One region of the Janthinobacterium sp. P210005 genome, then DNA from elsewhere that is predicted to be linked to it. Evidence: predicted binding sites of a transcription regulator. Region 1 holds the regulator's gene; each other region holds the start of a gene.
What was found. Region 1 encodes FNR, which switches genes on or off when oxygen is low (the NO sensors DNR and NnrR bind a similar motif). Its sites were predicted from a motif close to TTGATNNNNATCAA; they were not measured.
Positions count from the first base shown of each region.

Region 1 (6,007 bases):
TCCTTTACGACGTTCGTGGGCATCCTGTGGTGGACGTTCAGCCGCAGCAACAGCGACTTCGACGCGGCAGCCCGCCTGCCGTTCGCCGACGACGCGCTCGACTATCCGGCCGAAGCCGAAATGACCCTGGCGAAGGAACATAACCATGGCTGACTTTACCAATGGCTTCTGGAATATCTACGTCATCGTGCTGTCCCTGCTGGGCATCATCGGCTGCGGCGTGCTGCTGTACTCGCAGTCGAAAATCAAAGTGGTCGAGGGCGCCCCTGCTGACGGCACCACGGGCCACGTCTGGGACGAGGACTTGAAGGAACTCAATACGCCGATGCCGCGCTGGTGGATGTGGTTGTTCTACATCACCATCGTCTTCTCGCTGGCGTACCTGTTCCTGTATCCGGGCCTGGGCAACTATGCCGGCAGCCTGGGCTGGAAATCGACGGGCCAGTACGAGGAAGAGCTGAAGAAGGCGGAAGCCGACTACGGTCCCCTGTTCAACAAGTACCTGAGCCAGGACTTGAAGACGGTGGCCGCCGATCCGCAGGCGCAAGCCATCGGCCAGCGCCTGTTCCTGACCTACTGCGCGCAATGCCACGGTTCGGATGCGCGCGGCAACAAGGGCTTCCCCAACCTGACGGACAAGGACTGGCTGTATGGCGGCGAACCCGACATCATCAAGACCACCATCATGCACGGCCGCAATGGGCAAATGCCACCGATGGGCGCCGCCCTGGGCTCCGAAAAGGATGTCGAGAACGTGGCCCATTATGTGCTGAGCCTGTCCGGCTCCACCTCGGATCCCGTCAAGTCGGTGCTGGGCAAGGCCAAGTTCGGCGCCTGCATGGCCTGTCATGGCGCCGATGCCAAGGGTAACCAGATGCTCGGCGCGCCGAACCTGACGGACAAGACCTGGCTGTACGGCGGCAGCGCCGACACCATCATGGAAACCGTACGCAAGGGACGCAGCAACACCATGCCGGCCTTCAGCGATTTCCTCGGCGAATCCAAGGTACACGTGCTGTCGGCGTATGTCTGGAGCCTGTCGAATCCGCAGGCACCCGCAAAGTAAAAATGGAACCTCAAGTCATCAAGATGTATGCGGCCCGCGAGCAAATCTACCCTCGCGAGGCCAAAGGACGCTACGCTACCTGGCGATGGGTATGCGTATGGCTTACCCAGCTGGCGTTCTACGGCTTGCCGTGGTTGACCTGGAATGGCAGGCAAGCCCTGCTGTTCGATTTGACCACGCGCAAGTTCTACATTTTCGGCGTCGTGCTGTGGCCCCAGGATTTCATCTATCTGGCGGCCCTGCTGATCATCTGTGCGTATTTGTTGTTCCTCGTCACGGCCATTGCCGGGCGGGTGTGGTGCGGGTTCTCTTGCCCGCAAACGGTATACACGGAAATTTTCCTGTGGGTCGAACGCCGCATCGAGGGCACGCGCAGCGCGCGCATGGCCCTCGACAAGCAGGGCCCCTCCGTGCGCAAGGCGTTCAAGAAGACGGCCAAGCACCTGGTATGGGGCGCCATCGCCCTGTGGACGGGCTTTACCTTTGTCGGCTACTTCACGCCGATCAAGGAACTGGCGCAGTCGGTGACCACGCTGAACTTCGGTCCCTGGGAATGGTTCTGGGTCTTGTTCTACAGTCTGGCAACCTACGGCAACGCGGGCTGGCTGCGCGAGCAGGTGTGCAAATACATGTGCCCCTACGCGCGCTTCCAGAGCGCCATGTTCGACCAGGACACCCTGATCATCACCTACGATGCCAAGCGCGGTGAACCACGTGGCGCCATGAGCAAGAAGGCCGGCAACAACGACAAGCTGGGCGATTGCATCGACTGTACCCTGTGCGTGCAGGTGTGTCCGACCGGTATCGATATCCGTAACGGCCTGCAGTATGAATGCATCGGTTGCGCCGCTTGCGTCGATGCCTGCAACAGCGTGATGGACAAAGTCGACCGGCCACGGGGACTGGTACGCTACAGTACCGACCATGCGATGGAAAACAACTTCAATTCGAAGCAGATACGCCAGCGCGCCATGCGCCCGCGCGTCTTGATCTACACTTCCATCCTGGCCCTGATCATCATCGCCGTGTGTACTTCGCTGGCCCTGCGCACGCCCCTGAAAATGGACGTGATCCGCGACCGCGGTTCCATGGGACGCGAAGTGGAAGACGGCATGATCGAAAACGTCTACCGCCTGCAGATCATGAACACGTCGGAGCAAAGCCAGCATTTCAAAATCAGCGCTTCCGGCTTGCCGGGCCTTACCTTGCTGACGCGCGAAGAAGTGACCTTGCAGCCGACGGAAACGCTGGGTTGGCCGATCCGCCTGCGCGTGCCGCACGGCGTGGGAGAGAAGGGCTCGAACAAGATTGCGATCGAATTGCAATCGCTGGACGACCCATCGCTGCATGTGCGTGAAAGCGCGGTATTCATCGTGCCGCGTTAACAAGGAAAGGCGGACGGGGACCGGGTGCCCTCGCCGCCGCCACGAAGTTGCAGGAAGGCCGGTCCCCATGCGGGGACTGGCTGATTAAACAGGAGAAATATCATGTCCGACAGTCTGAAACTGCAAGCACCCGTTGCACCGTGGTACAAGCATCGCTGGCCATGGCTGCTGATGATCGGCCCCGGCCTGTCCGTGGTCGTCGGCAGCTTCATGGGCTATATCGCGTTTACGCAGCCCGATGCACTGGTGGTGGGCGATTATTACAAGCAGGGCAAGGCGATCAACCAGGATTTGAAGCGTGACACGATCGCCAGCGACCTGGCGATGGATACGCGCCTGTCGTATGACGTGGCGCAAGCACGCCTGACCGGTTCCGTGCACAGCTTCGGCAAGGCCTATCAGGCGCCTTTACAGCTGCACCTGGCGCATGCGACCCTGCCGGAAAAAGATATCAAGGTGCTGGTGCAGCCCGATGCGGCCGGCAATTTTTCCGTGGCGCTGCCGATGCTCGAGCGCAGCCGCTGGCAAGTGCTGGTGGAAAACGACAAACGCGAGTGGCGCCTGTCCGGCATCTGGACCTGGCCCCTGCAGCGCAGCATCGCGCTGCATGCGGATGAAGAGCTATAACGTACAGCGCCGGGAAAACCGTAGCGAGCGGCAGTGATTTGTGGTTGAGAAGCGCAGCTGTGCTATAGCACAGCGAGCATCGCAAGCCGCAAAGCGCGACGCGCAGCAGGTTTTGACGGTGCTGTTACTTGCAGACGTCCGTGCCGGCCGTAATGGCTTTCAGCTTGGCCGGCTGCAGGATTTCAATTTCCCGGTTGGAGACGCGCAACCAGCCTTCCTTCTTGAACTTCGACAGCAGGCGGCTGACGCTCTCGATGGTCAGGCCCAGGTAGTTGCCGATTTCCTCGCGCGACATGCGCAGCTGGAAATTGCTGCCCGAATAGCCGCGCGCTTCATAGCGCGACGCCAGGTTGACGATGAAGGCGGCAAAGCGCTGCGTCGCCTGCATATTGCCCAGCAACAGCATGACGCTTTGCTCGCGCGTGATTTCCTGGCTCATCATGCGGTGGAAATGGCGCAGCAGGGTCGGCATATTGCCCAGCAATTGTTCCAGGCTGGAAAACGGGATTTCACACACTTCGCTGTCTTCCAGCGCCACCGCATTACAGTGGTGGCGGTCGGCGCTGATGGCGTCCATGCCCAGCAGTTCGCCCGCCATCTGGAAGCCCGTCACCTGCTCTTCGCCGCCCGGATTGATCTGGTACGTCTTGAAATGCCCCAGGCGGATCGCATACAGGTTCTGGAACGAGTCGCCGATGCGGAACAGCGAGGCGCCGCGCACGATCTTGCGGCGGCGGCCGATGATCTGGTCCAGCCTGTCCATGTCGCCCACATCGAGGCCCATCGGCAGGCACAATTGATGCATGCTGCAGGTCGAGCATCGCGCACGCAACGCCTCCACGTTCACGGTGGGCAAGGTTGGAGTGAGTAGCGCTTCAGTCATGTCGGTACCTTTTAGAAAATGCAACAACAAGTTTACTGCATACAGCCGCATACAGGGTTGCCGTATGCCAATTTCACCGTAAATTCGGCGAATAAACGACGTCCAGCCTTTAATTATATGGCAACATCGTCAAAAGCCCGTAGGGGGCGGGCAATTTGCGCGGCGGCGCTTGCCAAGCTGGGGCATTGATAGGAAAATTCCTGACAGCATTATCTGCCGCCTGTGCCGCCCGGTACTGAAAAGGAAATCATGAAGCCTCTCGGCATTAAAGCAAAAGTCGCGCTGGCCACCAGCCTGACCTCGATCGCCATGATCGCGCTGGTCACCATGATCCAGGTGCAGCACATGCGCGACGACTTCACCCGAGTACTGCTGAGCCAGCAATCGTCCCTGATCACCCGCACCGCCGCCGAGCTCGACGACAAGCTGGGCATGCTGCTGCAGATCGTCACCCTGACGGCCCGACAACAGCCGCCGGAATTGATCGCCCGGCCCGCCCAATTGCGCGAATACTATTCGCGCCGCTCGATGCTGGTGCTGTTCGATGACGTGCTGGTACTCGACGCGCATGGCGCCGTCGTGGCCGACATGCCGGAGGTAGCGGGGCGCGCCGGCATCAACGTCGCCGAGCGCGAGTATTTCCAGACCGTCCTGCGCACGCGCCAGCCCATGATCACCGAACCGATGCTGGGCAAGTCGAGCGGCATGCCCATCGTGCAGATGGTGGCGCCCGTGCTGGCCGCCGATGGCCAGGTGGCCGGCGTGGTGATCGGCGTGCTGCGCCTGTACAAGGACAACCTGCTGGGCCGCCTGCGCTCGGAAAAGATCGGCAAGAACGGCTATTACTTCATCCTCACGCGCGGCGCCGTGCCGCGCTACGTGCTGCATCCCGATACCAGCCGGCTGTTGCAACCGCGCCAGCCGAACGCCAACCTGACGACGACCCGGCTGCTGCAGGAAGATGGCGAAGGCAGCATGGTCAGCACCAACAGCCGCGGCATCACGGCCGTCAACAGCTTCAAGCGCCTGAAATCCGTAAACTGGCTGCTGGCCGCCTCGCTCCCCGTCGAGGATGCCTTCGAGCCGTTCGATGGCGTGCTGTACCGGCTGGTGCTGTGGAGCATCCTCGCCTCGCTGCTGGCCGCCTTTGTTCTGGGCTGGGTCACCGTGCGCCTGCTGTCGCCGCTGGTGCGCCTGCGCGACACCCTGCAAGCCCTGCGCACCAGCGGCAGCCGCTTCACGCCCGTGCCGGTGCAGCAGCGCGACGAGATCGGCGAACTGACGGAAGCGTTCAACGGCCTGATGAGCGAACGCGACCGCCTGCAGCAGGAACTCGAATCGCGCGCGGCGGAACTGGAACAGGAACGCGACCGGGCCGAGGCGGCGAACCGCGCGAAGAGCGATTTCGTGGCCAACATGAGCCATGAAATCCGCACGCCCCTCAATGCCGTGCTGGGCATGGTGTATTTGCTGGGCAATACCAGGCTCGACACGGAACAGCGCAAGTATCTGACCATGGTCAGAGTGGCGGGCCAGTCGCTGCTGGGCATCCTCAACGACGTGCTCGACTATTCGAAGATCGAGGCACGGCGCATGGAATTGTCGCCCGTCGAATTCGACCTCGACGAAGTCATGAATACCCTGGCCACGACGATGACGATGAATGCGGGCGAAAAGGAGCTGGAACTGGCCATCGCCGTCGAGCCCGACGTGCCGCGGCGCCTCGTGGGCGACGCCCAGCGCCTGCAGCAAATCCTCGTCAACCTGGCCGGCAACGCCATCAAGTTCACGGAGAGCGGCGAAGTGGTGGTGGCCGTCAGCCTGGCCGAGAGCGAGAGCGGCCGCGCCTGGCTGCGCTTCGAAGTGCGCGACACGGGCATCGGCATGACGGAACTGCAGCAACAGCAGCTGTTTGCCGCGTTTTCCCAGGGCGACCAGAGCATCACGCGGCGCTTCGGCGGCACGGGCCTGGGCCTGGCCATCAGCAAGCAGCTGATCCACATGATGGGCGGCGACATCGCCGTCGCCAGCAGCGAAGGCAAGGGC
Region 1 is NZ_JAZARC010000002.1:740,838-746,844, reverse strand. It holds gene VPH40_RS13345 (cbb3-type cytochrome oxidase subunit 3) at 1-153, shown strand, start outside; gene ccoP (cytochrome-c oxidase, cbb3-type subunit III) at 146-1,066, shown strand; gene ccoG (cytochrome c oxidase accessory protein CcoG) at 1,069-2,451, shown strand; gene VPH40_RS13330 (FixH family protein) at 2,554-3,078, shown strand; gene fnr (fumarate/nitrate reduction transcriptional regulator Fnr) at 3,203-3,961, opposite strand; gene VPH40_RS13320 (response regulator) at 4,211-6,007, shown strand, end outside.

Region 2 (6,007 bases), on a different contig from region 1:
TCTCGCCGATCAGCAGCTTGTGCAGCGCTTGCAGGTTCGGCAGGCCGTCGAGCATCAGGATGCGGTCGATCAGCTTGTCGGCGTGTTTCATTTCGCCGATCGATTCTTCGTATTCCTTCTTGCCCAGCTTCTCCAGGCCCCAGTGCTTGTACATGCGCGCATGCAGGAAGTACTGGTTAATGGCCGACAGTTCGTTGGTGAGCTGTGCGTTGAGCATGCGGATGACTTCTTTATCGCCCTTCATGGGATTTCCTTTGTTCTGTGTCGCGTTCGATGATGAAACCGGAGGCTGCTGGCGTTCACTGCCGGGTGGCGCTGGCTGCCTGGTGGCGCGCAGGTTGCCGGTTTCGCTATGCCCGCATGATAGCGCAAAATATGGGCGATTTCGGGCGGTAAACGGCATTTTTCCGTCTTTTTAACGTAAATATCGTGCGAATAAAACCCATTCTCAAATGGATTGCCACATTTTTCCGTTTTTTATTTGTTAAGGAAAATGAAGGCCATTCTCATTCGCGTTCCTGGCGCTTTTTTGCTGCTGCTGGCGCGCCTGCATGGCCGCGCTGAAAAGGCGGGAAATGTTGCTCCGTTCTTGCTTTTGTGTCTTCTTGGCCGCTGCCGGCGATGCGATAATCAGGCAGCGATATTTACTGAAAAAGGATAGCAAGATGATGCTGCATATACCCGGCGTGCTGACGCCGGAACAGGTCACGCAGTTTCGCCAGCGCCTGGCGCAGACGGACTGGGTCGACGGGCGCGCCAGCGTCGGGGCGCAAGGCGCGCAAGTCAAGCGCAACCGCCAGCTGGCGGAAGGTTCGCCGCTGGCGCTGGAACTGGGCGAGATCGTCAGCCGCGCGCTGATGGCCAATCCCCTGTTCTTTTCCGCCGTGCTGCCGCTGCGCATCCTGCCGCCGTTCTTCAACAGCTATGCGGGCGGCGAGCACTATGGCCTGCATATCGACGGCGCCATCCGCACGCCGAAAAACGGCATGCAATCGATGCGCGCCGACGTCTCGTCGACCGTGTTCTTGAGCGAGCCGGACGAGTACGAAGGCGGCGAGCTGGTGGTGGTCGACGCGTATGGCACGCATGAAGTGAAATTGCCGGCCGGCGACGTGATCGTGTATCCGTCGAGCAGCGTGCATCAGGTGCTGCCCGTCACCAGCGGCGAGCGCATCTGCTCCTTCCTGTGGACGCAAAGCATGGTGCGCGAGGATTGGAAGCGCAGCATGCTGTTTGAGCTCGATCAAAACATCCAGAGCGTGCGCGGAGAACACGGCGATTCGCCGGCGACGGTGGGCTTGACGGGGCATTATCACAACCTGCTCAGGATGTGGGCGGAGATGTAGCGCGCAAAAAAAAGTCTGCCTGGCCCGGGGATGTAGGCTGGCAGACTGAAACAAGCAGTTGCTTGACTGGTACAGAAAACAGGGCGCAAAAAAGCAAGCAGGGCACAGGGTGCGGTGCTTGCGGGCTGGCAGCGGCGCAAGGGCCGCCGGAAGGCTAGCTCAGTTGGAAGGTCAGCGGTACTAACACGTACACGGGAACAGGCTTGCCGTTTTCGATCATCGGCTTGAACAGCGCGCGCTGGGCGGCCTGGCGGCCCGCTTCGTCGAGGTTGCCGTAGCCGGTCGATTTATGGATCAGGATTTGCTCGGGCAAACCTTTTTCATTGATCAGGATGCGCAACACCACGGTGCCGCTCTCGCCCAGGCGGCGCGACAGATTCGGGTAGATCAGTTGCGGCGCCTTGATGTATTCGACGCTGCTGACGGTGCGCGGCGTCGACGGCGCCGGTGGCGTCGGCGACGGTGTCGATGGCGCTGTCGGCGCGGCGGTGGCAACCGGTGCCGCTTCGGCGCGCGTCGGCTGCGGCGGCGTGATCGTCGGTTCGCTCGGCGCCACGGCGATCAGCGGCAGCGGCGGGATCACGGCGCGCGGCACGGGGGCGCTCAATTCCACGGTTTTCGGTACGGACGGCGCTGGCGGCTTGGGCGGCGCCGGCGGGGCGATGATGCTGATGGTGGTGATGGTCGGCATGGCCGCCGTGACCACACGGCTCAGCAGGCCGCTCTGGATGGCGTAAAAGCCGGCGATGTGCAGGACGACGATGGCCATCAGCGGCGCGAATTTGTTGCGCTTCTTGTCGAAGTCGGCAAATTGCTGCACGGCCTGCACCGTTACGGGCGGGGGCATCATCGTCATGGCGTTCATCGCTTTCTTTAGTTTGTCAGTACAGCTCGCATCAATACGGTTTCTTGCAGCGCCACGGTGGCGTTCAGGTGATCGTTCAGCACTTCCCGCGCGCAGGTGTGGCATTTGCCGCAGCAGGTGGCCACGCCCAGGTCGCGGCGCAGTTCGGCCATGCTGGACAGGCCAAGATCGACGGCTTGACGGATTTCACGATCAGATATGTTGTTGCAGACACATACAATCATTGATACACCTTCTGGCTGGAGGATGAACAGACACTAGTGCTGGAAAGCATTGTTGCTAGTGTTTTAATGAGAATCATTATCATTACGTTTCATTGTCGCGCAAAGCGGGGGACAATGCAAGTGATTTTGATCAAGTGTGCGGCAGTTGGCGGCCTGGCGCCGCAGCTTCACAGGCCATGTTTCCGAATGACGCAGCCCTTGATGGGGGCGGCTCTCCGGGCTAAATAAAAACTATTCGCATTCATGTTTATAATGCTGGTATTGTCTCGGACGGTCGCCGTCTGGACAGATTGAATGGCCGCTTGTCGGTAATGCGCAACAGTTGCGTTTTACGTCACAAACCTGGAACCGGTGCAAGGCGCCTTGCGCCGTCGCCGGTATCAGGTGTTCTTAATTTGAACGGAATTTGCTCATGACTCTAGTTCCACCCATGATGACGCTCGATGCGCTGGCAGTCGGCCAGAGCGGCACGGTGTTGCATATCACGCCCCACACGGCAGGACAGACGGAGGACGGCGTCGACCTGGCCCGCCGCCTGATGGAGCTGGGATTCGTTCCCGGCGAACGACTCCGCATGCTCAAGCGCGGCATTCCCGGCGGCGATCCGCTGGCCATCAAGGTCGGCAATGCCACGTTCGCACTGCGCCGCTTCGAAGCGGCGCTGATTACGATTCAACCGCTGCTTCAACCGGAATGACCATGGGTGCTGTCGAAACTATCGTGGATGCAGGCGTGCACAAGCCGCCGCATCAGCCACAAATTGCCTTGCTGGGCAATCCGAACTGCGGCAAGACCGCCCTGTTCAACCGTTTGACGGGCGCGCGCCAGAAAGTGGCGAACTACGCCGGCGTGACCATCGAGCGCAAGGAAGGCCATTTCACCTCGCCAGCCGGCAAGCCCGTGCGCCTGCTCGATCTGCCGGGCGCCTACAGCCTGTCGGCCACCACGCCCGATGAAGCCATCACGCGCGACGTGGTGGGCGGCTTGCGCCGCGGCGACCCGCGTCCGGACGCCATCATCTGCGTGGTCGACGCCACCAACCTGCGCCTGAATCTGCGCCTGGTGCTGGAAGTCAAGCGCCTGGGCCTGCCCATGCTGCTGGCGCTGAACATGACGGACGTGGCGCGCAAGCGCGGCATGCTGATCGACACGGTGAAACTGTCGCAGGAACTGGGCATGCCCGTGGTGGAAACCGTGGCGGTGCAGCACGATGGCGAAAAAGCCTTGCTGAACGCCATCGACGCCATGCTGCCGCTGCCGGCCGTGGAAGCGAAACCGCTGGCGGCCATCGATGCCGTCAGCGTCGAAGAAACCCAGCGCGAAGTGCGCCGCATCCTGTCCGCCGTCAGCAATGACGCGAGCGACAAGGGCAACCTGACGGAAAAGATCGACGACGTGGTGCTGCACCCCGTGTTCGGTCCCATCATCCTGGCCGTGCTGATGTTCCTGATCTTCCAGGCCGTGTTTGCCTGGGCCGCCACGCCGATGGAAATGATCACCGATGGCGTGGGCCACCTGGGCGCCGTACTGACGGCGAACATGCCAGACGGTCACCTGAAAAGCCTGCTGGTGGAAGGCATCATCGGCGGCGTCGGCAGCGTGCTGGTGTTCCTGCCGCAGATCCTGATCCTGTTCTTCTTCATCCTGAGCCTGGAAGACTGCGGCTACCTGCCGCGCGCCGCCTTCCTGCTGGATCGCCTGATGGGAGGCGTGGGCTTGTCCGGCCGCGCCTTCATCCCGCTGCTGTCGAGCTTTGCCTGCGCCATTCCTGGCGTGATGGCGGCGCGTACCATCCAGAATCCGCGCGACCGTCTGGTCACCATCATGATCGCGCCGCTGATGACGTGTTCGGCGCGCCTGCCCGTGTATGCGCTGATCATCGCCGCCTTCATCCCGGAACGCCAGGTATGGGGCTATCTGAGCCTGCAAGGCCTGGTGCTGTTCGTCCTGTACTTCGCCGGCATCATCTCGGCCATGGCCGTGGCCTGGGTCATGAAGCGCGGCATGGGCGTGCGCGGCAACCAGCCGCTGATGCTGGAATTGCCCGCCTATCACTGGCCGCACTTGCGCAACCTGGCCGTCAGCCTGTGGGAGCGCGCGAAGATATTCCTCACGCGCGTCGGTACCATCATCCTGAGCCTGATGATCATCCTGTGGTTCCTCAGCACCTTCCCCGGCGCGCCGGATAACGCCATCCACCCGCCGATCTACTACAGCCTGGCCGGCATCCTGGGCCGCGGCCTGGAAGTGATCTTCGCGCCCATCGGCTTCAATTGGCAGATCTGCATCGCGCTGGTGCCGGGCATGGCGGCGCGCGAAGTGGCCGTCGGCGCCCTGGGTACCGTGTATGCGCTGTCGCAAACGGGCGACGCGCTGGCCACCACCCTGGAGCCGCTGATCGCCCATTCGTGGTCGCTGGCGACCGCGTTGTCCTTGCTGGCCTGGTATGTGTTCGCGCCGCAGTGCCTGTCGACGCTCTCCGTGGTCAAGCGCGAGACGGGCGGCTGGCGCTATCCGCTGCTGATGGCCGGCTACATGTTCGCGCTGGCGTATGCCGCCTCGTTCATCACGTACCGTGTCGCCCTGATGCTGGGCGCTTAGGAGAAAACCATGTGGCAAACCCTCATCGTCGCCCTGATCGTCGCAGCCGCGCTGTTGCATTTTTCAACCAAGTACCTGCCGGCGGGCGTGCGCCGCGCCATCGTGCGGGGCCTCGTGCGCTGCGGCCTCGATGAAGCGAAGATGTCGACCTTCTTCAAGGTGGCGCCGGGCTGCGGCAGCGGTTGCGGTTCCTGCGGCTCGTGCGACAGCCCGCCGCCGCCGTCAAGCGCGCCGCCAGCCGATGGCAGCAGCAAGCGCGTGATACTGATGCAGGTGCAGCGCTAATTGCAGTGTAGCCACGGGCGCGCCCGTGGGCTACACTGGGCTTTCCGCATGGCAAGGAGTGGCAATGGCGATACTGTTGATCTTCATGTTTTTGTTTGCGGTCGCCACCTGGCTGCTGGCCAGCCGGCGCGGCCGCCACGGGGGACTGTGGTTCGGCATCGGCCTGTTTCTCGGGCCGTTTGCCTTGCTGGCGGTGGCAGCCTTGCCGCCCGTGCCGGCGCGCTGACCTTGTATGATTAAAACCCGCAAGCGCGGGTTTTTTTACGCCTGCGCGTTCGCGTGGCGCAGCCGGTACTGGCGCGGCGAGCAAGCCATGACGCGCTTGAAGGCGTGGCTGAAGGCGCTGTCGGAATCGTAGCCCAGCGCCTGTGCGATCAAGGTGACGGGCGCGCTGCCGTCCTTCAGGCGCCGCGTGGCCAGGCGCATGCGCCAGCGCAGCAGATAGTCGAGCGGCGTTACGCCCACCCGCTTCTTGAAGTGCAAGGCAAAGGCGGAGCGTGACTGCCCCGCGACGGCGGCCAGCTGCTGCAAGGTCCAGCGCCGCGCCGGTTGCGCGTGCATGGCCTCGATGGCGGCGCGCAGCCGTGGATCGGCCAGCGCGAACAGCCAGCCCACCGGGTGCGAGGCCTGCGCTTCAAGATACTGGCGCAGCATTTGCAGCAGCATCATGTGGCCAAGGTGGCGCG
Region 2 is NZ_JAZARC010000003.1:555,682-561,688, reverse strand. It holds gene bfr (bacterioferritin) at 1-244, opposite strand, end outside; gene VPH40_RS16275 (Fe2+-dependent dioxygenase) at 666-1,346, shown strand; gene VPH40_RS16270 (energy transducer TonB) at 1,501-2,202, opposite strand; gene VPH40_RS16265 ((2Fe-2S)-binding protein) at 2,220-2,435, opposite strand; gene VPH40_RS16260 (FeoA family protein) at 2,848-3,132, shown strand; gene feoB (ferrous iron transporter B) at 3,135-5,036, shown strand; gene VPH40_RS16250 (hypothetical protein) at 5,046-5,321, shown strand; gene VPH40_RS16245 (hypothetical protein) at 5,386-5,547, shown strand; gene VPH40_RS16240 (AraC family transcriptional regulator) at 5,583-6,007, opposite strand, start outside.
Region 2: a site for FNR is predicted at 2,556-2,569, ahead of VPH40_RS16260 (FeoA family protein). Genes of this name have one in related genera too.

Region 3 (6,007 bases), on a different contig from region 1:
CGACGACGTGCTGGAGTTTCGCTTTACGGCCTAGCGTCTAGCCTGGCACGCGGCTGGCATCCCACACGCGCAGAATCTGCGTGATGGCGCCGTCCAGCACGGAGTAGCCCACGCCATCGCGGGTCTGGATAGCCACGCCCGACAAAAAACTGTCGAAGACGGACGCCAGCGCTACGGCATCCATATCACCAGGCAATTCACCGCTGGCCATGCCCCGTTCGACGCAGCGCACGAAGCCGGCACGCGTGCGGGCGCGCGATTGCGTGAGGGGCGCGGCCACAGCCGCATGCTCGGCCGTCGGCGCGCTCATGCAACCGAGCGCCACCATGCAGCCGGGCGGGTGGCCCGCATCGGACTGCATGCTGGCCGACTGGCGCAAGGCCAGCTCGATGGCTGCGCGCGGCGCCAGGCCGTCGTCCCACAGGCATTCCGTCACGCGTGCAAACGTGTCCAGATAGCATTGCGCCGCTTCGCGGAACAACGCTTCCTTCGAGCCGAACGCCGCATAAAAGCTGGGCGCGGAAATACCGCCGCCCAGGCTCGCCTTGAGCTGACTCAAGGACGTCGATGCATATCCCTGTTGCCAGAATAAAAACATGGCCTGCTCGACCGCCGCTTGCCGATCGAACATGCGCGGCCGTCCCATTTGCGCCATCCATCGTTCCTTTTCATCTACCCGTATGCTACTTACATACTACTCGATACAGAAGTCATTGACAACGCGGCGCGCCATCGCCTATATTTGTACCGATCGATACATATGTACCGCAACGACGGTCAGGGGCACTCCTGCGCCTGATCACTTGACAAGGATGTTTGCCGTGAATCACGCCACTATCACCACCGGAGCCAGCCCTGCGCTGACCGACCGCCTCCCCGTCGCCGGCCTGCTGGCCCTGGCCATGACGGGGTTTATCTGCATCGTCACGGAAACCTTGCCCGCCGGCTTGTTGCCACAGATCAGCGCAGGACTCGGCATCAGCGCCGCGCTGGCCGGGCAAATGGTCACGGCCTATGCGCTGGGCTCCCTGCTGGCGGCCATTCCGCTCACCATCGCCACGCGCGGCTGGCGCCGCCGCAATGTGCTGCTGCTGACCATCATCGGTTTTCTCGTGTTCAATACCGTCACGGCGCTGTCGTCCCACTACTGGCTGACCCTGGCGGCCCGCTTCTTTGCCGGCATGGCGGCCGGACTGGCGTGGAGCTTGCTGGCAGGCTACGCACGGCGCATGGTGGCGCCGCATCAGCAAGGCCGCGCCCTGGCGCTGGCCATGGTGGGCGCACCCGTCGCCCTGTCCCTGGGCGTGCCGCTGGGCACCTTGCTCGGTTCGCTCGTCGGCTGGCGCGCCGCATTCTGGATCATTTCCGCCCTGACATTGATCCTGATCGCCTGGGTGCTGGCGAAGGTGCCGGACTATCCGGGCCAGTCCGTCCATGAACGCCTGCCCCTGCGCCGCGTCTTCACGACGCCGGGCGTGCGCTCCGTGCTGGCCGTCGTCATCGCCTGGATGCTGGCGCACAATATCCTCTACACCTACATCGCCCCGTTCGTGGCGCCGGCCGGCTTGACGGAGCGGGTCGACTTGGTCTTGCTCGTCTTCGGCGTCGCCGCCATGGCCGGCATCTGGATCACGGGCAAGCTGGTCGAGCGCCACCTGCGCGCCACCGTGCTGGTCAGCCTGGCCGTGTTCGCCGCGACGGCCCTCGTGCTGGGCATCGCGTCACAGTTTCCCATTGTCATTTACCTGGGCATGGCCGTCTGGGGCTTGTCCTTTGGCGGCGCGGCAACGCTGTTGCAGACGGCGCTGGCCGACACGGCCGGCAGCGGCGCCGACGTGGCCTTGTCGATGAATGTGGTGGCGTGGAATGGGGCCATCGCGGCAGCGGGCGTGGCAGGCGGCGCCTTGCTGGAAACCTGGGGCGCGGGCGCCTTCCCATGGGCCATGGTCAGCTTGCTGGTGCTGGCCTTTGCCATCGCCTGGTCGGCCCGCGCGCATGGTTTCCGGCCGGGACGGCGCAGCGGCGGCGCGCCCGTGGCCGGGCATTGAGCATCAGGGAGCCGCAGGGACACTCATGATGCGCGGCACGTGTCCCGTCTGCGCGAGAAAACGGACCAGGGTGGCATGCGACAGCGCCACCGTGGCCGTGTTGCGCAGCGGGTGCTCGACGAACTGGACATCGCCGGCGCTGCTTGCCAGCCAGCGGGACAGGGTTTCTTGCATGGAGGCTCCTCAGCGCGGACGCGATGAAGAGATTGTAGCGGCGCGCCGCGTGCTGCGCTTGCCGTCAAGGCGGGTTCTCGTCCTTGTCGGCCTTGTCGGCCGCCGCCAGCCCCCAGTCATTCCAGCCTTCGCCAAACAGCTCGATCGGATGCTGCGTGCGTTCGGAACCATTGCCGCAGCGCATGGCATCCGGCGGACAATACTTGTCGCAACCCCAGCAGATGCGTTCGGGGTTCTTCGGGTTTAAGGGAAAGGGCTTGGCCATGGGAGGCGATCGTGGTCCGTTGAGGGTTCTTGTCGACTCTAGACCTGGCGCGGGGGGAGGTCAAACCAATTTCAGCTAGAAACTTGTCCAATATCAAGCTTGTGCAGATCGTGGAGCATCGGCATGGCGCCGTCCCCTACTCTTTATCGTTTCTGACGGATATGGCCACTTCCAGCACGATACGCGCCACATTGACGCCGCCGTCGGCGGCAGGCTGTGCCTTCAGCTCATCTTGCGCGTAGACCATCGTCACCATGGCGCCAGGCACGAACAGCCTGATGTCTTGCTTGTGGTTTATGTAGATGCTTTCGTCCACTGTCGAGCCATTCGCCAGGCGCAAGGTGAAGCTGTTGACCTGATCGCCACGGCGGCTGTCCTGGCCCGCGAAATACGTTCGTTCGATGATGCCCGTCAAGGTTTGCGTCGGGAGGCGCTGGGCCTCGATGCTTTCCCACCAGGCTACGGAAGCGAACAAGCCATGCCTGCCTTTCAGGCCCATGTGGGGCCTGGCACTGTCGAGGGTGAGGGCCTGGGTTTTGGCGACGCGGCCGGGATCTTTTGCCAGGGCTTCAGCGAGGGTATAGACGGGTTTCATCAGCTGCGGGAATTGTTAAAAACAGTCGCTCAATGTTTGCGCCGGATGACGTAAGCGTTGCCGGCAGGCTCGAAACCGAGCGTCGGATAGTAGGACATGGCGTCCGGGGCGGAGAGCAGTATCAAAGACACGTCGTCGCCGATGATGGCCTGGGTGCGCTTGACAAGTTCCTTGCCGATACCCAGGCCCTGGTACCGCTGGTCGACGGCCAGGTCCGACAGATAGCAGCAATACGCATAATCGGTCAGCGAGCGGGCCAGCCCCACCAGCTCATTATCCACCCAGGCCGACAGCGAGAGACAAGGTGCGGCGAACATGCGCGCGATTCTCGGGAGATTGGCGGTCGGGCGCTTGATGCCGGATTGATCGAAGACACGGACGACATCGAGCGGATCGAGGGGGAAGTTATGGCGATATTCGACAGTGCTGTTTTTCATGGATTCAAAAGTGGAAAGTGATCGCGCATGGGAATAGCTTGTTTCTGCAAACTTTACTCAGATTCGCATATGCATTGAATAGTATGCCAGTTGCGGGAGAGAAAGGCTGTTCCCGTCCCCACCGCGCCTGTGACGCTCATTCCGATGTCCGGAACTTCAAAAAGCGTTGGCCTTCATACTCCACCTCGCGATCAAACAGGAAGCCGATTCTTGCCAGCCCCTTGACGCGAGTGCGGCTGGGCGGCAGCAGGATGCTGACCGGGCCAATGCCCAGTTCCAGCCGGCGGTGCATGAAATGGCGCGCCAGCGCCGGCCCATGTCCCCAGAACCCGGGGAGCAATACCAGTGCCAGGTCTGCTTCGTCCCCTTCATTCTGAAAACCGCCCCAGCCGGCAAACGCGCCATCCACCCGGATAGCCCTCGGTCCATAGCCATTCGCTTGCCACTGCGCGTCCTTGCCTTTCGCCCATTCCGCAATAGCGCCATCCGTCCAACGTTCGGTGGCCAGTGGCATATGGCGGATGACGTCCGGGTGATTCAACAGAAGGAGCCATTCTTCGTGGGGAATATCGGAAAACGGGTGAAAAGTAAAAGCCATGTGCGTTCAGTCAGTTGAATGAAAAGCCGATGAACTTATCATCGTGCCACGAAAAGTACGTACTCGCCAACGGAGAACAAAAACGGCGGATCCGGGATTGCAGACTGTAGAATGCAAAACCTTTCATATCTCTATCTGATATCGAACAGACTTGGCAAGGATTGTAAATATGTTGGCACCGTTACGTTTGAATAGATGCATGTACGCTTCCTTGGTCGTCGCCGTTTTTCTTGTTGCTGGCGTCTCATCGACACTCGCGGCCACGCTTGACGAAGACCGGACACGCGGCGACATCCATGGTTTGTTTGAAATCAGGGAGGCCGCAGTACAGTTCATTGCAGCAGAAAACTCCAAAAAGGGAACAAGTTGGCAAGTCCTGGAGCCGAACCGGAAGATTCTGGTGACAAAATGCGCGGCAGCTTTGAGCGTGAAATGGGTTCCGCAAAGCCACGGCCTGTCTGGGCCGAATGTTGCCGTGAGTTGCGCCAAGACCGTCAATCCCGCGATACAGCATAAATGGGAAGTGTTTGTGCCAGTTAGCCGTTAAAGGGGGCATCGCGCATAAATGATCGCTTGGGAAGCCAAGATCGAATGGGCGCAAAGGCCAGTTCCGCCATTGGCGCATGGACAAAGGCGTTGGACGTCGTGGATGCCGGCTCAATTGAAAAGCAAGCCACGAAATAGATATCAAGGCAACAGGGCCATGGGCGAATAAAAGCAATCCTCCCGCACCGGACCTGACAACATGCGATAAAAAAGCCAGTCAAATGACTGGCTTTTCTTATTATGTCGGACTTTCTTGAAACTGTTTTGCACTATCACAAATCTCATACCATGCAGGCTTGGAGCCAACATGCACATGGAATTGTATTCTTGCCTCAGGGTCATCATCCAGGCAATTGACTGAGATGGGAAATGAATCATTCTCTGAGCCAATTTCCCCTAAAGAAGTTCCGCATTTTTTGCAAAAAGTTCTTGCATATGTAAACGGAGGTTCCGGCTCATAGCGTTGAATGAATTCCCGTCCCGCCAGCAAGGTAAATGAATTTTTATCAACAAAGGCCAAGGCGCTCGCTCCGGCCTTCCGACAACGGGAACAGTGGCACATGCCCATCATGCCCGGGGGGGATGCCAATTCAAACTTTACCGAGCCACAGCAGCAACTGCCTTTGATCATGAGGAGTCCTTTTTGAAAGTTGACACTGTATTTTTACACAGTATTTCCAAACAGACAAGGCACACATGATTCAGAAAACACCGCGCGCGGGGCTGCCGCGCAGCGGGGCATTGCTGCCGCATCACCGGATACCGGCAGACTATTCTTGGCCATCAGGGCCAGATCATCTCCAGACCGACCATCTTGACGACGAAAAAGGTGACGAGCCCCAGGCCCAGGAGCGTGAGCACGAAGAGTGCGGCCACCTTGCCGCCCGCGCGCAGCACCGCGCGCGCCTCTTGCTCTTTCCCCTTCTTCCCTTGATCGTAATGCCACTTGATGGCGAAGAACATGCCCGTGCAAAGCACGAGAGCCTTGAACGTAACGAAGACTATAGGGGTCCAATCCATCATTTTGAGTATTTCCAGGTGTTATTACTTGATACTGTCTATCGTGAGGAGCACATCCCCAAAACGCCGCTTCCGCAACTACGGTTCAAACCATCCCCCAGGGCATCCTGCGCGACTCTTTCATTATAGCCAGCTATGAAATATCAAGAGCACCGAGCGCCGTGATTTGCCGAATGCGGATGAGCGAGGTGAAAACGTCAGCGACGGCCATGCAAGGATGGTGTTGCTGCAGGTTCTGACACATACTACTTTAAAACAATATCCATACATTGAGACAAAATGTCCCAGTTGCAAACCATACAAGATTGAAACCTGACCATCTGC
Region 3 is NZ_JAZARC010000005.1:442,345-448,351, forward strand. It holds gene VPH40_RS21255 (GNAT family N-acetyltransferase) at 1-34, shown strand, start outside; gene VPH40_RS21260 (TetR/AcrR family transcriptional regulator) at 38-631, opposite strand; gene VPH40_RS21265 (MFS transporter) at 903-2,048, shown strand; gene VPH40_RS21270 (hypothetical protein) at 2,052-2,222, opposite strand; gene VPH40_RS21275 (DUF3079 domain-containing protein) at 2,287-2,487, opposite strand; gene VPH40_RS21280 (hypothetical protein) at 2,624-3,082, opposite strand; gene VPH40_RS21285 (GNAT family N-acetyltransferase) at 3,112-3,519, opposite strand; gene VPH40_RS21290 (GNAT family N-acetyltransferase) at 3,656-4,117, opposite strand; gene VPH40_RS21295 (hypothetical protein) at 4,317-4,664, shown strand; gene VPH40_RS21300 (GFA family protein) at 4,902-5,294, opposite strand; gene VPH40_RS21305 (hypothetical protein) at 5,447-5,686, opposite strand.
Region 3: a site for FNR is predicted at 2,571-2,584, ahead of VPH40_RS21275 (DUF3079 domain-containing protein). Genes of this name have one in related genera too.

Region 4 (6,007 bases), on a different contig from region 1:
TGCGCCTGCTGCGCCGCGCCGCGCGGGGCGAGCCGGGCGCGCTGGCCTGCGCCGCCGCCCTGCTGGGTTTTCTCGTCGTCGGCCTGTTCGACAGCCTGCTCGACGTGCCCCGCCTCGCCCTGCTGTGCCATCTGATGCTGCTGTGCGCGCTGCTGCAAGCCGCGCCCTCCCCGCCACCTCCCCACCTTGAAAGCGCGCCGCCATGACACCCCTGTTTTCCGCCCTCCTATTCTGCCTGGCCCTGGCCAGCACGCCGTGCCGCGCCGATGCGCCGCTGGCGCAAACCATCGCGCGCATCAAACCATCCATCGTCGGCGTGGGCAGCCTGCAAAAGACGCGCACGCCGCCGATGAATTTCATCGGCACGGGTTTCGTGACGGGCGACGGCTTGAGCGTGCTGACCTGCGCCCACGTGATCCAGAAACTGCTCGACGCCAATCCGAACGAAGTCATCGGCATCCTCACGGGCCAGGGCGAGGCGGCGCAATTTCGCCCCGCCAGGGTCCAGGCGCTGGACACGGAACATGACCTGGCCTTGCTGCGCCTGGCGGGCGCGCCCCTGCCCGCCCTGGCGCTGGGCGACGCGGCCACGGTGCGCGAAGGCCAGGCCATGGCGTTTACGGGGTTTCCGCTGGGCACCTTGCTCGGGCTGCACCACGTGACGCACCGGGCCACCGTGTCATCGCTGACGCCGGTGGTCATGCCCAGCGAAAACGCGCAGCGCCTCGACATCCGGCGCCTGGCGCAGCTGCAAAAAGCGCCGTACACCGTGTTCCAGCTGGACGCGACGGCGTATCCGGGCAGCAGCGGCAGCCCCCTGTTCGATCCCGAGACCGGTCTCGTCTACGGCATCGTCAACATGGTGTACGTCAAGGGCCTCAAGGAAGCGGCCATCAGCGCCCCGAGCGGCATCACCTACGCGATTCCGGGCAGCTACATGCAGACGCTCTTGCTGAAAAACAAATGAGTGATCAGTTGCGCCCCTGCCTCAGCCGGTCCGTAATGCCAGGCTCATCCCATGTCGGAAAAAAAAAGGGGTAAAACGACCGTTCACCCCCATGCTGTTCCATCAGGCCACCGTATTTACGGATCTGGGCCCCCATGTAATCGAGGTCCAGCCGTAGCAGCACGGCCGGCGCCCCCACGCGCGTGCACTCGCGCTCGCCGCCGAAGTCCTGGAAACCCAGCATGCGCTTGTAGAACACCACGTGGCGCGGGTTGACTTCGATCACGTAATCCGTAAAGCCATGAATATTGTGGGCATATATATAAGAGATATGAATCAGCGCCGCGAACACGCGCTTGCTCACCCCCTTGTCGATGGCCAGGCGCGACGGCTCGCACAGGCGCCGGCCTTCCACGCGCAGGACGTCGAGCTTGTCGCGGAAGTTTTCATCGGCGGGCAAGCCGGTCTCGTCATTGTCGAGGCACAGGGTCATGGTGCCGACCGTGGTGCCGGCCGTTTCCGCAAACAGCGTGATTTTATTCAGGGCATGCGCGATGCCGGGATCGACGGCATAGCCGCGCCAGCCGTACATCTTGCGGATCAGCAAACTGGCCGCCTCGCGCCGGCCGCGCGAATTGGCCATGCGGATATGAAAGCGCTGCAGGTCGAGCTCATGCTCCATGGCAGGGTCGATCTGCCCCTCGCCCACCACCAGGTCATTGAAAGTACCGGGCGTGTCGAAGGAAATAATGGGTTCATCTTCAAAGCTCATCTTGTCCTCACGTTCATCGGCCGCCGTCGAGACGGACTGAAGCCAATGCCTTGTGACAAGAGAAAAACTGGAGAAGTTCCCGCGCCAGGCAAAAAAAACAGAAGAAATATGCTATTTAATAGCAAAATTTCATGCTGAAATTTGCCTGCGAGTACAAAATGACAAATATAAGTGCTGTTTTGATATTGCCGAGTCCGCTATTAAAAGAAGCTCTCCGGTATCAGCAGCACGTCGCCCGGGCGCATCATGACGTTGGCGGAAATATCGCCACGCTTCAAGAGGTCGTCGAGCCGCACGCCCAGCTGCTGCTGGTTGCCTTCCCGCATGCGGATGATGCTGGCCTTGTTGCCGGCCGCAAAATCGGTGATGCCGCCCACGGCGATGAGCACGTCCATCAGCGACATGCCCAGCCGGTACGGCAGCGCCTGCGGCTTGGCCGCCTCGCCGATGACGCGGATCTGCTCGCCATACGGGCCCGAGAAATTGGTGACGATGACCGTCACGACGGGCTGCTGGATGAACTTGCCCAACGCTTGCTCGATGTCGCGCGCCAGCTGGGTCGAGGTCTTGCCGCTGGCGGGCAAATCCTCGACCAGCGGCGTGGTGATCTTGCCGTCCGGCCGCACGGCCACCGTCAGCGACACTTCCGGATTGCGCCAGACGATGATGTTGACGGAGTCTCCCGGTCCGATCAGGTAGTCGTGCATGGGCGCGCTGTCGTCGGAGGGCGCCAGCGGATGGGACGTGCGGCAGGCGCCCAGCAGGCCGGCGGCCAAGCCCAGGCCCAGCGTGTTGCAGACAAATGCACGGCGAAACGGATTCATGCGGAGCCTCTTCGAGTCGATGGCGCGTCCATGGCCGGCCGCGCAGAACCAGCCTGGGCCGCGAACTTCCTATGATTATTAAAACCCGGCAAGTCAACCTTGAGGCGTATCAAGAAGCAATCATCTTGGGAAATTTTGCCTCCCAGCCGCCCTATACTTTGCTTACTCAACAGGCAAGCATTTCTTGCAAGACGCCGTCGCCAGCCCATCGACCGTGCAGCACCGTCACCTGAAGGAAGCGACATGGAAGAATTGATACAGCAATTGCTTTCCAGCCTGAAAGGCATCTGGAAATACCGCTGGCATGCGGTGCTGGTGGCGTGGCTGGTGGCCGTCGTCGGCTTCATCAAGGTGATCACCCTGCCCGACGACTTCCAGACGTCGGCGCGCGTGTTTGTCGATACGCAAACCATCCTCAAGCCGCTGATGGCCGGCATGACCAGCGTGCCGAACACGGAACAGCAGGTGGCCATCATGAGCCGCACCCTGCTCAGCCGTCCGAACGTGGAGCGCGTCATGCGCATGGTCGACCTCGACCTCGACTCGAAGACCGTGCGCGAACACGAGGCCCAGCTCGACGACCTGATGAGCCGCATCAAGATCACGGGCACCAACGCGTATGACATCTACACGATCAGCTACAGCGGGCGCGACCCGAAGCTGGTGCGCGACGTGGTGCAAAGCCTGCTCACCATCTTTGTCGAAGGCAGTTTCCAGGGAAAAAAAGGCGATTCGCAAAAGGCGGTGCAATTCATCGACGAGCAGATCAAGAATTACGAGGACAAGCTGAGCGCGGCGGAAAACCTGGTGAAGGAATTCAAGATCCGCAACAACCTGCTGCTGCCGCGCCAGGGCATCGACTATGGCAGCCAGCTGCTGATGTCGTCCGATAGCCTGAACAATGCCAAGCTGGAACTGGTCGAGGCGGAACAGGCGCGCAAGGCGATCCAGAGCCAGATCGAAGGCGACGAGCCCGTGCTCGACCTGGAGCCGAACGCATCGGCCATCGCGAATCCCGAACTCGACGAGCGCATCGCCACGCTCAACAAGAACCTCGACAGCCTGCGCATGCAATTTACGGAACTGCACCCCGACATCATTTCCTCGAAGCGCCTCATTGCCCAGCTGGAAGAACGCAAGATCGAGGAAAGCAAGCTGAAGACGGCGGCCGGCGACCCGGGCAAGAACTACAGCCCCATGCTGCAGCAGCTGAAGGTGGCGCTGACGGATGCGGACGCCAAGGTGGCCGCCATCCGCGCCCGCGTGCAGGAATACAACGCGCGCAATGAACGCCTGCTGGCGCAGAGCAATGCCGTGCCCGAGGTGGAATCGCAGCTGGCGCAGCTGAACCGCGATTACATCATCAACAAGGAAAACTATGAAAAGCTGATCGGCCGGCGCGAAGCGGCCAAGCTGTCGGGTGAGCTCAGTTCCACCACGGAAATGATGGCCTTCAAGATCATCGACCCGCCCACGGTGCAATATGCGCCCGTCGGCCCGAACCGCCCGCTGCTGTTCAGCGCGGCGCTGGGCGCGGCCCTGGTGGCCGGCGTCGCCACGGCCTTGCTCATCAGCCAGGTGCGTCCCACCTTCCTCAGCCCCGCCGAACTGCGCGACGCCACGGGCTTGAACGTGCTGGGCACGGTATCGATGAACTGGACGGCGCTGCAGCAAGTGCGCCGCCGTCGCGCCCGCTACGGCTTTGGCGCCTGCCTGGGCAGCCTGTTCGTGCTGTACGGCGGGGTCATGACGGCCGCGCTTATGAAATTCTAGATCCCGGGGAGCGACGATGAGCAGCAAGGACAGCGGCAAGCAGGAACCCACCATCCTGGGCGTGGCCGAGGCCGGCGTGCCGTATGGCGTGGAGGGCGCGGCGGGTGCGGATGGCGCGGACGCGGCCAGGTCGCCCCAGTACCGCCCCCTGAACCTGGCCCGGCTGGCGGAGCAAGGCATGCTCACGCAGGAAGGCGGACGCAGCTCGGTGGCCGAGGATTTCCGCATCATCAAGCGCCCGCTGCTGCGTCAGGCGCGCGCCAGCGGCGCCGAGGCCATCCGCCACGGCAACCTGATCGTCGTCACCAGCGCCATGCCCGGCGAAGGCAAGACCTATTGCGCCGTCAACCTGGCCATGAGCATCGCCATGGAAATGGATATCACGGTGCTGCTGGTCGATGCCGATGTGGCGCGCCCGTCCGTGCTGAAAGTGCTGGGCCTGCCACCGGAGCCGGGCTTGATGGACGTGCTGCTCGACCCGCAACTGGCGATGGGCGACGTGATCCTGAAAACCAATGTGGCCAACCTGAGCATCCTGCCCGCCGGGCGCAGCAACAAGCATGCGACGGAATTGCTGGCCAGCCGGGCCATGAGCCGCCTGCTGGCGGAAATTGCCAGCCGCTACAGCGACCGCGTCGTCATCTTCGATTCGCCGCCCCTCTTGATCACCAGCGAGGCGCACGCGCTGGTCGGGCAGATGGGACAAGTGGTGATGGTCGTCGAGGCGGAAACGACGACGCAGCACGCCGTCAAGGAAGCGCTGCGGCAGATCGAGTCGTGCGAACACATTCATTTGATCTACAACAAGACCAAATCGTTCCCCGGCAACGACTACTACGGCTATGGCTATTACGACTAGCGGCCGGGTTCCGCTGCCGCTGCTGCCCTTGCTGTCCCTGCTGCTGCCCCTGCCGGCCGGCGCCGTCGACTGGCTGGTGAAACCGTCGCTGCGCCTGCGCGAAAGCTATACGGACAATGCCTTGCGCGCGCCGTCCGGCCAGGCGCAATCGGACTTCATCACGGAAATCGCGCCCGCCATCGCCCTCATCGGCACGGGCCCGCGCCTGCGCGTGCACCTCGATTACAGCTGGCGCAAATATCTGTCGGGGCAGCGCGCCGATACGGATACCCACGAACTGCGCGCCTCGGCCGACGCCGAGCTGGTGCAGGACTGGTTCTTCATCGATGCGGACGCCAGCGTGAGCCGGCGCAACATCTCGCCATTCGGCCCGCAACTGATCGACGGCCTGCCCGACACGGACAATGCCAGCACCGTGCGCACGACGGGCATCAGCCCCTACCTGCGCCACCGTTTCCGCGGCCTGGCCTCGGCCGAGCTGCGCTACACGCGCAACACGGTCGACAGCGGCGGCGACCTGCTCTCCGTGCACAGCGATGAACTGGAGTTGCTGCTCAATGGCGAGCCGCGCGGCAACGGCTGGACCTGGAACGCCAGCCACGACGTGCGCCGCACGCAGGACAGCAAGCTGGCGCCCGTGCGCATGCAGCGCAGCAGCGCGGGCTTGCGCTATCCCATCAACAGCAAGTGGGCGGCCACGGCCAGCGGCGGCATGGAAAAGGAAGGCTATCTGTCGACCAGCGGCAAGGCGCCGGCGGGCCGCTTCTGGTCGCTGGGCGGCGTGTGGACGCCGTCGCCGCGCACCAGCGTGGCCTTCAGCACGGGCAAGCGCT
Region 4 is NZ_JAZARC010000001.1:585,241-591,247, reverse strand. It holds gene VPH40_RS02475 (hypothetical protein) at 1-206, shown strand, start outside; gene VPH40_RS02470 (S1 family peptidase) at 203-967, shown strand; gene VPH40_RS02465 (N-acyl amino acid synthase FeeM domain-containing protein) at 972-1,718, opposite strand; gene VPH40_RS02460 (XrtA/PEP-CTERM system exopolysaccharide export protein) at 1,919-2,542, opposite strand; gene VPH40_RS02455 (XrtA system polysaccharide chain length determinant) at 2,786-4,315, shown strand; gene VPH40_RS02450 (XrtA-associated tyrosine autokinase) at 4,332-5,174, shown strand; gene VPH40_RS02445 (TIGR03016 family PEP-CTERM system-associated outer membrane protein) at 5,158-6,007, shown strand, end outside.
Region 4: a site for FNR is predicted at 2,642-2,655, ahead of VPH40_RS02455 (XrtA system polysaccharide chain length determinant). Genes of this name have one in related genera too.